2 regions of the Exiguobacterium sp. HSB13 genome follow, and region 1 is predicted to be linked to the other one. Evidence: riboswitches for the same ligand, from Rfam matches in the RefSeq annotation. Region 1 holds a riboswitch; the other holds the start of a gene.
What was found. Region 1 has a riboswitch for FMN ahead of ribD (bifunctional diaminohydroxyphosphoribosylaminopyrimidine deaminase/5-amino-6-(5-phosphoribosylamino)uracil reductase RibD). Riboswitches for the same ligand answer to the same signal wherever they lie in the genome.
Positions count from the first base shown of each region.

Region 2: it holds a riboswitch for FMN, as region 1 does, so the genes downstream of both, ACZGCQ_RS09280 (ECF transporter S component) here and ribD (bifunctional diaminohydroxyphosphoribosylaminopyrimidine deaminase/5-amino-6-(5-phosphoribosylamino)uracil reductase RibD) in region 1, are expected to answer to the same signal.

Region 1 is NZ_JBUZOM010000001.1:2,177,764-2,183,290, reverse strand. Features, by position in the region: gene ACZGCQ_RS11365 (methionine ABC transporter ATP-binding protein) at 1-532, shown strand, start outside; gene ACZGCQ_RS11360 (methionine ABC transporter permease) at 522-1,172, shown strand; gene ACZGCQ_RS11355 (MetQ/NlpA family ABC transporter substrate-binding protein) at 1,192-2,010, shown strand; gene ACZGCQ_RS11350 (M20 family metallopeptidase) at 2,033-3,238, shown strand; FMN riboswitch at 3,422-3,566, shown strand; gene ribD (bifunctional diaminohydroxyphosphoribosylaminopyrimidine deaminase/5-amino-6-(5-phosphoribosylamino)uracil reductase RibD) at 3,726-4,766, shown strand; gene ribE (riboflavin synthase) at 4,751-5,377, shown strand; gene ribA (GTP cyclohydrolase II) at 5,377-5,527, shown strand, end outside.
Region 2 is NZ_JBUZOM010000001.1:1,748,738-1,754,264, forward strand. Features, by position in the region: gene ACZGCQ_RS09260 (N-acetyltransferase family protein) at 1-374, opposite strand, end outside; gene ACZGCQ_RS09265 (GNAT family N-acetyltransferase) at 371-874, opposite strand; gene ACZGCQ_RS09270 (NAD-dependent epimerase/dehydratase family protein) at 871-1,737, opposite strand; gene ACZGCQ_RS09275 (HesB/IscA family protein) at 1,855-2,205, opposite strand; FMN riboswitch at 2,317-2,459, shown strand; gene ACZGCQ_RS09280 (ECF transporter S component) at 2,615-3,181, shown strand; gene ACZGCQ_RS09285 (YuzB family protein) at 3,258-3,491, opposite strand; gene ACZGCQ_RS09290 (NAD(P)/FAD-dependent oxidoreductase) at 3,584-4,636, shown strand; gene ACZGCQ_RS09295 (DUF1462 family protein) at 4,678-4,974, opposite strand; gene ACZGCQ_RS09300 (NifU family protein) at 5,084-5,311, shown strand; gene ACZGCQ_RS09305 (TIGR01457 family HAD-type hydrolase) at 5,354-5,527, opposite strand, start outside.

The sequences.
Region 1 (5,527 bases):
AGCGACATCAGCACTTGATCCCCAGACGACGCATCATATTCTCCAGTTATTAAAACGCATCAATGCCGAGTACGGGATCACGATTCTCTTGATCACCCACGAGATGGGCGTCATCCGGGAGATTTGCGACCGGGTCGCCGTCATTGAAGCTGGAAAGTTGATTGAGTCAGGAACGGTCTTCGACGTCTTTTCGAATCCAAAGACCGAGACGGCAAAAAACTTCGTCCGGTCCGTCATGCATGACGAAATTCCAGCATCGATTCGTCAGTTAATCGAGTCGCGAAATGCACATCCAATCTATAAGATTCATTTTCTCGGACATCACACGGGGCAGCCGCTCTTATCGCAAGTCGCGAAACGCTTCGATGTCGATGTCAACATCTTGCACGGGAGCATCACAGAGTTGCAGGATACGCCGTTCGGCACCTTACTCGTCGAGTTGATCGGTGAGCCGGCTGAAGTAAAACGAGCGTTACACTATATCGATCAGGCACAGGTGACAGTCGAGGAGGTGCTTGCCCATGCTAGTTAATTACAGTGATATCTGGACGGCATTTTTGCAGACGATGACGATGGTATCCGTCTCACTCTTATTCTCGACTTTGATTGGCTTACCACTCGGTATCCTACTTGTCGTCACGCGAAAAGGTGCATTGCTCGAGAACGTCCCGCTGTTCACGTTCTTCAACAGTATCGTCAATATTTTCCGCTCGATTCCGTTCATCATTTTACTCGTCGCGATCATTCCATTGACGCGCTTGATCGTCCAGACATCGATCGGAACCGAAGCCGCCATCGTCCCGCTCGTCTTTTACGCCGCACCGTACATGGCGCGTCTGATCGAGAGCTCGTTACTCGAAGTCGATAAAGGTGTTCTGGAAGCAGCAGAAGCGATGGGTGCGACACCGTTTCAAACGATTTTCCGCTTCCTCCTACCGGAAGCACTCGGTTCACTGATCCTGAACTTAACAATCGCGACGATCGGCTTGATCGGGGCGTCAGCGATGGCAGGTGCGATTGGAGGCGGTGGTCTCGGTGACTTAGCGATCACCTATGGTTATCAACGATTCGACACGAAAGTCATGATCATCACGGTCGGGATTCTCGTCATCTTAGTTCAAGGCTTACAGACGACAGGCAATATCGTCGCACGAAAAATCAGAAGACATTAATCAAGGGAGCGATTCAGCCATGAAAAAAGCAGTAGCAATTGGAGCAACACTAACGACGATTTTATTTGCCGGGTGCGCAGCATCAGGAGAAGACGAAAAGACGATCAAACTCGGTGTCAGCGGTTCGGATACCCAAGTTTGGGACTACGTCGCGAAAAAAGCAGAGAAGGAAGGCATCAAAATCGAGCTCGTCAAGTTCTCCGATTATGTCCAGCCGAACATGGCACTGGCTGAGGGCGAGATCGACGCCAATGCCTTCCAGACGATTTCCTACTTCAACGCCTTCAAGAAGGAACACAAGTTGAAGCTGTCACCGATCGCGACGACCGTCATTGCACCGATGGGGATCTACTCGGATAAATACAAGGACGTCAAAGACATTCCGGTCGGCGGAAAAATCGCCGTTCCGAACGAAGCGACGAACATGGGACGCGCCCTCTTGTTACTGCAAGAAGCCGGTCTGATCAAGTTACCGGACGACTTCGACGGCAACGGTTCAGTCGATAAGATCGTCGAGAATCCGAAGAAACTGAAAATCGTCCCGATCGTTGCCGGACAAACACCGCGCGTCTTACCGGACGTCGCGGCATCGATCATCAACAATGGCATTGCCGTTGACGCTGGCTTCAATCCGATCAAGGACTCGATCGTCCATGAGAACGAGACAGCAAAACCATACATCAATATCATCGCAACACGGACGGAAGACAAAAACAAAAAAGAATTGAAAAAAATCGCGTCGCTTTACCAACAAAAAGATGTCGCGGCTTTCATCAAAAAAGAATACAAAGGTAGTACGATCCCGACGTTCGTTCCACTAAGCGACATCGGCGAATAAATTCAAAAGGAGAGTGGACTATATGACGACACCAGTACGCACGACATGGGTAGAGACGATTGAACAAGACATCGAACAAAAACGAGAATCGTATCTTGAGACGAGTCACCGGATTCATGCGACACCGGAAATCGGGAACGAGGAATTCTTTGCTTCGCGGCTCCATGCGGAACGTCTGACGGCTGAAGGATTTACGGTAGAACTTGGTGTCGCGGGGCACGATACCGCATTCTTCGCGAAGAAGTCGAGCGACCGATCAGGCGCGACGATTGCCTTTCTGGCAGAATATGATGCGTTGCCAGGCATCGGGCACGCATGCGGTCATAATATCATCGGCACGACGAGTGTTGCGGCAGCGATTGCGCTTAGTAAAGTGCTCGATGAAGTCGGTGGAAGTGTCGTCGTGCTGGGAACACCGGCCGAAGAAGGTGGACCGAACGGTAGTGCGAAAGGTAGTTTCGTCAAACATCAGTTGCTGGAAGGGATCGATGCAGCCTTAATGGTCCATCCGTCCGGACAAACACGGATCACGGGTTCTTCGCTTGCGGTCGATCCGCTCGACTTTGCCTTTACGGGTCGTCCGGCGCATGCTGCGGCGTCACCGGAAGAAGGCATCAATGCCCTCGACGCGGTCATCCAACTCTTCAACGGCATCAATGCCTTACGTCAGCAGTTACCGGACGATGTCCGGATCCACGGAATCATCACGCATGGTGGCGATGCACCGAACATCATCCCGGAATACGCAAAAGCGCGTTTCTTCATCCGGGCGACGACACGGGAACGACTGAATGCCGTCACGGAAAAAGTCAAAGCCGTTGCCCAAGGCGCGGCACTTGCGACCGGGGCGACGCTTGACGTCATCGCCTTCCAAAATGAAGTCGATAACCTCGTCTTCAACCGGGCGTTCGACCGTCTGTTCCAAGAAGAAGCAGAAGCGCTCGGTGAAACGGTCCACTTGGACGAACGCCCGGGTCTTGGCTCGACGGATGCCGGTAACATCAGTCAAGTCATCCCGACAATCCATCCGTATATCAAGATTGGACCAGATGATCTCGTCGCCCATACGGAAGCGTTCAAAGAAGCGGCTCGTTCGGAAGCAGGGGATGAAGCATTGATCACAGGGGCAAAAATTCTCGCTCGAACAGCGCTTCGCGTCCTTGCAGATGAACGGACGCGCGGGGCGATTGCTCAAGAATTCCACGACCGGAAGAACGGGTATTTGTAAGCGGAAAACGACGACTGGACACACTGTTATCAGGTGATCCAGTCGTTTTTGCGATGTAGTCGATGACGAATTGGTGAGAGATGACAGAACTGGAGCGAAATCAAAAAAGAGACAAGACAGAAGCATTTGCGCTTTGTTTTCTTGAAAAAGATATGCTAGGCTAAAGTTGTATAACTCAATAATCCAGTTCTTCGGGGTAGGGTGAAAATCCCAACCGGCGGTGATGCGATCAATCGATCGACGAGCCCGCGACCCATGATGTACGCATCATGGCTGACTTGGTGAGATTCCAGGGCCGACGGTAAAGTCCGGATGGGAGAAGAACGAAACGACGCGATTCAAGCTGTTTTCTGAAAAAATGTTTTCAGGAGACGGTCTCTTTCTGCATGAAAAAATGCAGGAAGCGAACCGTGTATTTCGTGAACCCTTCTATACAGATGCCCCTTTTTCAAGGGGTGTCTTTTTTCATTTGAAAGGAGTGAACGCGATGTCACAGATGATGAGTTATGCCATGCAATTAGCACATATGTTACACGGACAAACAAGTCCGAATCCAAGTGTCGGCTGTGTCATCGTCAAACAAGGACGCATCATTGGCTTTGGTGCACATCGGTTTGCCGGTGGTCCGCACGCGGAAGTCGAAGCCTTGCGAATGGCAGGAGAAGCCGCCCGTGGTGCTGATCTCTACGTGACGCTTGAGCCGTGCAATCATCACGGCAAGACGCCACCATGCACGGAAGCGATTCTACAAGCCGGAATCAAACGGGTCTTCGTCGCAACGGAAGACAAACATGCGATCGTCGCCGGTTCAGGAATCAAACGCCTACAAGACGCGGGACTCGAAGTCGAGGTCGGCTTGTTACGACATGAGGCAGAAGCTCTCTACACGGAATTCTGGAAGACAATCGAACAAAAACGTCCGACCGTGACTGTCAAAATCGCTCAGACGATGAACGGGATCGCAGCGACAGGTGAACAACGCTGGATCACGTCAGAAGAAGCACGCGCGAACGGTCGCGCCCTCCGTGGACGCCACGATGCAGTCCTCGTCGGCAGTGAGACGGTCCTCATCGATGATCCGGCACTGACTTTACGCGCGGCGTCAGGCATCGAACCGATTCGAGTAATCGTCGACCGCCGTGGTCGGATCCCGGAGACGGCGCAAGTCTTCCGCGATGGTAAAAATCCAACCTACTGGCTGACGAGTGTTCCGCGGGTCAGTCATGATCAAGTGACGGTCCTCGTCGGTGAATATGAGACGCCAGAAGCGATTTTGAAACGCTTATACGAACAAGACATCCGCAGTGTCTTGATTGAAGGTGGACCGACGATTCAAGCCGCTTTCCTTGAGGCGGATCTCGTTGATCGGCTTGAAGTCTACCAAGCCCCATCGATTTTTGAAGGCGATGCGTGGAATAGTCAACACGATATCGAAGATCGTTTTCAAATCGACCAGGTTGAGACGGTCGGACCGGATCTCCATCTGACGTACATCCGAAAGGAGGAGACGACATGTTCACCGGATTGATTGAAGAAGTCGGGACCTTAAAACGAAAGATTCCGCGACCGAATGGATTAGCGCTTGAAATTGAAGCGCACCGGGTGCTCGAAGGAACGAAGATTGGTGACAGCATCGCCGTCGACGGGATTTGTTTGACCGTCACGTCGATGAGCCCGACTGGTTTTACGGCAGATGCCGTCCATGACACGATCCGGTCAACAGCACTCGGTACGTATCGGGTCGGCAGTCCGCTGCAACTTGAACGGGCAATGCCAGCAGACGGACGCTTTGGTGGCCATTTCGTCAGTGGACACATCGACGGGACGGCACGGTTGATCAGTCGGCGACCGGACGGGGAAGCGATGGTCTATACGTTTGATGTCGGATCGTGGCAAAAGTATTGTATTCCGAAAGGATCGATTGCGATCAATGGCACGAGCCTGACGTTGCAACGCGTCACGCCGGAAACGATCTCGATTTCACTGATTCCGCACTCCCGTCAAGTAACGACGTTTGATCGATTGGCAAGCGGCGCAGTCGTCAATATTGAATGTGACATGATGGCGAAGCACCTCTATCATTTCACACAACACGAGAAGCAGACGGACTGGGCAGCATTCTTAGGAGGCGACATGTAATGAATGGATTCGACTTGATTGAAGAAGCGATAGAAGATTTGAAAAAAGGACGACCGATCATCGTCTGTGATGACGAGGACCGTGAGAATGAGGGCGATCTCGTCATGCTCGCGGAACACGCGACACCAGAAAACATCAACTTCATGATCA
Region 2 (5,527 bases), 430 kb from region 1:
GCAGGATTATCTCGCAAGACAGAAACCTGCATTGTCTCATACTCCGCTAAATCATCAGCAATCTGGTGAAACAACGCTTTCCCGAATCCCTGCCCTTGAGACGCTTGTAAGACATAAATCGCATAGAGCTCCCCTTCACGCGCATCACTTCGATTCGGTCCACCTTGCGCAAATCCGACGATTTCGTCTTCTGATTCCACAACATACACGTGCTCATCGACTAACGTCTGCTCCCATTGTTTCGTCCGTTTCGCATGCGACAACTGTGCTAAATACGAAGCCGGGATGATCCCTTGATACGTCTCACGCCAGGCATCGATATGAACGTGCGCGATGGCTGACGCATCTTCAAGACGTGCTTTACGGATACTCATAACGCAATGATGAAGCGACGTGTTTCGCGTCCATTACGAACAGTCGGCTCGATTTCTCGTCCGCCGTTCGCTAAGATGACACGACGTGATGCTAGATTATCAACGCCACACGTCAGTAGTACTTGATCCAGTCCACGTTGTCGTGCTTCTTCAAGCGCCAATCGAAGACCAGTCGTCGCATACCCTTTCTGACGCTCAGATGGTCGGATCCCGTATCCGATGTGTCCGCCGTATAACTTCAAGTTCTCCGTCAAATCATGCCGGAAGTTCAGCGCACCGACGATTCGTTGCCCGTCGACCATCCAGTACGTCGAATGGGTGACAAGACCCGGTCTGACCGTCGTCTCCATCTCCTTGAGTTCCGCAAAATAAGCGCCGAGTGGTTCATATGTGTCTCCGACTGCTTCCGGCACGATCGCTTCGCCCGACTCTCGCCAGTCTTCTAAAAAGGCGCGGTACTCCGTCTCCCACGCAAGAGTTGGTTTCATCAACTGCATCATTGGTGATTGCGCACCTCCTCTTCAATCAAACGATCGAGCCAGTCATCGACATGTTGGAACAGATAGCCCGCTTGTTTCGCAGCTGTTGTATCCATATAGAAATCGCGTTCTGGCGCAAGCGGTGATTCATCCTCTCCTTTTGCGACGAGTTGACTTGTCGTTCCCGCAACGCGGTCGATTTTATCCAATAGGTCTTGAATCGATAAGACACCGTCACTTGCAGCATTGATCGGTCCCGTCAGTTCCGAGCGACCACACCACTCAAGAAAGGCAGCGGCTTCGTAACTTGAGATATAACCCATCTTTGCGTATGTGTTTTCAGCAACGATCGGACGCCCGTCAAGCGCCCGCTTGATATGAAAAACAAGTCGCTCCGTATAGTCATCGGGTCCGAGAACGACCGGGAAACGGACGGCAACGACTGGGAACGTCGCCCTTTGGAAGAAATAACTCTCCGCTTGGCGCTTCCCTTCGCCATATCCATGTTCCTTCTCAAGATCATATTTCCCGGGAAACGGGTTATAGGCACGCTCGGTGATATTCGCACCACCGTCTTCATAGACAGACATCGTCGACGTCAACACGTAGCGTCCGACTTTTCCTTCAAACGCGTCGACCGCGAGCTTCGCTTGATACGGTGTGAAACAGATATTGTCATAGATGACATCCCAGTGCTGTTGGCTCAAGTCCTTCATCGTACTGCTTGATGTCCGGTCCCCTTTGAAGAATGTCAAGCCCTTCGCGACCGGTGGAGTATGCTCGCCGCGTGTGACGATCGTCACATCATCCCCTGAATCGGCTAACCGAATCGCTAAGCGTCGTCCAAAATAGCGTGTTCCCCCGAAGATCAATACTTTTCTCATCTTGAAGCCCTCCCTGTTCGTAGTAGCATTCACTCTCTTAATATTTCGAGTCAACGGAACAGGTCTCCTGTAGAAGGCAATAAAAAAAATCGTGGACGATGTCCACGATTGGATTCATTAACAGCCACCCGGTGTCCCAGCATTTGTTGCTGTTCGGAACGATGTCCCGCAACCGCATGTTGCGATGGCATTCGGATTCGTGATCGTGAATCCGCCGCCGAGCATCGACTGCTTATAATCGATTTCCAGTCCTTTGACGACCGGGTAATCTTTTTCGTCCACGATGACGGTCACGCCGTGCTGTTCGAAAACGAGATCCGTTTCTTTCTGTTGGTCGAATCCCATTCCGTACGACAGACCACTACATCCACCACCTTGGACGAGCATCCGAAGATTCCGTTCATCTGCTGGTGCCTGCGCCATCATGTCCTGGACTTGTAGCGCTGCTGCCTCCGTTAAATGGATCATGTCATCACCTTCCTTTTCTTTAGTATACGCAACTTCTGAGCGAATCGAAACCTAGTTGCTTGAAACTATCTTGAATTCGTTGTATAAATGGTATGTACAACAAAATAATCGTTCCATCTTCAGGGCAGGGTGAAATTCCCGACCGGCGGTAAACAACTCTTCTTGAGTTGAAGCCCGCGAGCGAATAGGGCGCTATTTGCTGATTCTGTGTAATTCAGGAGCCGACAGTATAGTCTGGATGGGAGAAGATGGCGGCATGAGTTTGAATTTGATCGATTTTTGCAACAATCGATTAGGTTTATTTAATGCGGACTTCTCCCCTGTTGATCTCATCAATAGGGGTTTCTTTATGGACGCAGTCATGCCAATACTTCATCGAGAGGAACGAGCAAAAGGAGACAATACTCGTATGAAACGCACACAAAAAATGGTCACTCTGTCAATGTTAGGTTCAATCTCATTTGTTCTTATGCTTATCAATTTTCCACTGCCGTTCTTACCGAACTATCTGAAGATCGACTTCAGTGATGTTCCTGCTCTCGTCGCAGCGATCATGTTCTCACCGGTCGCAGGTGTCATCGTCGAAGCACTGAAGAACGTGCTATACTACATCTTCCGCGGAAGTGGTGTTCCGGTCGGAGAATTCGCGAACTTCGCTGCTGGCATCGCATTCGTGCTTCCTGTCAGCTGGTTCTACCATAAAAAGAAATCAACACAAGGTCTCGCAACTGGTCTCGTCGCTGGTACGATCACGATGGCACTCGGTCTTGCGATTCTCAACTATATCTTGATCCTTCCAGCGTACGCATGGTTCCTCGGTATGGACTACATGGCGGATCCAGCTGTCAAATGGACAGCGATCACAGCCGGTATCTTACCGTTTAACGTCATCAAGGCGTTGTTCATCTCGGCACTCTTCATTCCGTTGTTCTTGAAACTACGACCATGGATGATGCGCCGTCAACAATCTGCCTGATCCGAAAAGCTGCGCCCGCTGACGGACACGAATCCCTTCGTTCAGACGAACGAGGGGATTTTTTGGCTGTCCGTGCTCACAGCTCATTCTCTTCGATTTTTAGGTAAATCTTTTCAAGCAACTCTTCCGGCGTCTCGCCTACGACGGTCTCACCATCGACGAGACAAAAATGATCAAGCGAACAAATGCCGCAATAGCCGAGGCAACCGTATTCGACGACGTCGACGTTCGGATCACGTTCGAGTTGCTCCATGACGACCTGTGTACCAGCCGCTAAGTTACTGATACAAAATTCAATAATCGGATTCACTTTTTTTCCTCCTTCAAGCAGGAAACGACCTGCCTCATGTCGTATTATACAAGGTCAGACTGATTTAGGGGAACTAAGGGGGATTTTACGTTATGAAGCAATTGGTCGTACTCGGCGGAGGATATGGTGGAATGCGGATTTGTGAGCGATTCAAGGACGAGGAAGTTGCCGTCACGCTCGTCGACCGTCTACCGTACCACGCACTCAAAACGGAATATTACGCACTCGCAGCAGGTACATTATCAGATCGAGATGTCCGGATTGAATTTCCGGAGGGGAAACATCTTACTTATAAATATGGACATGTCATTAAAATCTCACCAGAGACGAATACGGTCCACCTGCAGGACGGATCAGAATTATTCTATGATGACTTGATCATCGCCCTCGGTTGCGAGGATAAATACCACAACATTCCGGGTGCTCAAGAGTTTACATACAGCATCCAGACACTTGAAGAATCGCGCAAGACACAGCAAGCGATCTGTGGTCTGTCACCGGGGTCCGTCGTCTCGATCGTCGGTGCTGGTCTATCTGGTGTTGAACTTGCCAGTGAACTGCATGAAAGCCGGAAGGATTTAACGATTCGTCTGTTCGACCGCGGTCCATCCGTCTTGTCATTCTTATCCGACAAAGTCTCATCTTACGTCCAGGAATGGTTCGAGGAGCATGACGTGGAAGTCATCAACAATTCGAACGTCACGCTCGTCACAGCGGACGACGTGCGTAACGGCGACGATACGTACCCGTCGGACTTGACGATTTGGACGGCAGGTACGCAGCCGGTCAAGGTCGTTCGTGATCTCGGCTTTGCTGCAGACAGTGGTGGTCGGATCAAATTGACGGAACATCACCATGTACCAGAATACGATAACGTCTTCGTCATCGGCGATTGTGCCAGCTTGCCGTATGCGCCAAGCGGTCAACTCGCAGAACATCAGGCAGAACAAGTCGTCGACGTCTTGCAAGCGAAGTGGCAAGGGAAAAAATTGCCGAAACTGCCAGAAATCAAACTGCGCGGGATGCTCGGATCGCTCGGGAAATCAGACGGTTTTGGGATCGTCATGGGCAAGCAAGCGCTGACGGGGAAAGTCCCACGTCTCTTAAAGTCCGGTGTCTTATGGAAACACAAAAAGATTAAATGAGCAAAAGAGGTGTCCCGAGCTTTGGGATACCTCTTCTTCGTTCACCCCGTCTGACTTAACTTTGCATCAATCGCTTCCGTGATCGTCTTCAGTTTGACGTACCCCTCGTCAATCATCTCATCATCAAGCACGATCAGTGGATAAAAATAGACATCCTCTTTTAGCGCTTCCGTCCATTGATCCGCTGTCGCTGTCTCGAAATCGACATAGCGTAGCGTCATTTCTTGCTCATATTTCCGCTCGAGGACGGCTTGTAGCCAACTAAACGTCTCTTCCGAGCTTGGTGCCCCGACACAACTCGGACAAGTGACCGCTGTTCCATAAACCGTGATTTCCATCTTGAAGTCCCCCTTTTCAATTCTCTCCTCTTTAGTATACAAGTTTTCCAGATTGAGAACATTTTTCAACCCTGTTACAATGAAACTATACGAAAGGATGTGTTTACGCATGGAAATGTTTGATCAAGTGAATGAAGTTCTTGAAAAATTGCGTCCGTTCCTTCTTCGTGATGGAGGAGACGTTGAACTCGTAGATGTAGAAGACGGAATCGTAAAACTCCGTTTGATGGGAGCTTGTGGTAGCTGCCCAAGTTCAACAATCACATTGAAGGCCGGTATCGAACGTGCCCTTCTTGAAGAAGTCGCTGGCGTCGTTGAAGTCGAACAAGTCTTCTAATACATGAAATCCCGAACGAATTCTCGTTCGGGATTTTTTGATTCATAGAATCCATTCGGCTAACGTATCGACCATATATGTCGGTTGACGATTTTGACCTTGAATGAAGACGGGTGTATGGACGCCAGAATTGACGTGCATCGTCCGGATGCCTCCATTGATTCCGAACAGAATGTCCGTATGGTAGTTATCCCCGACCATGATGACGTCTTCTTT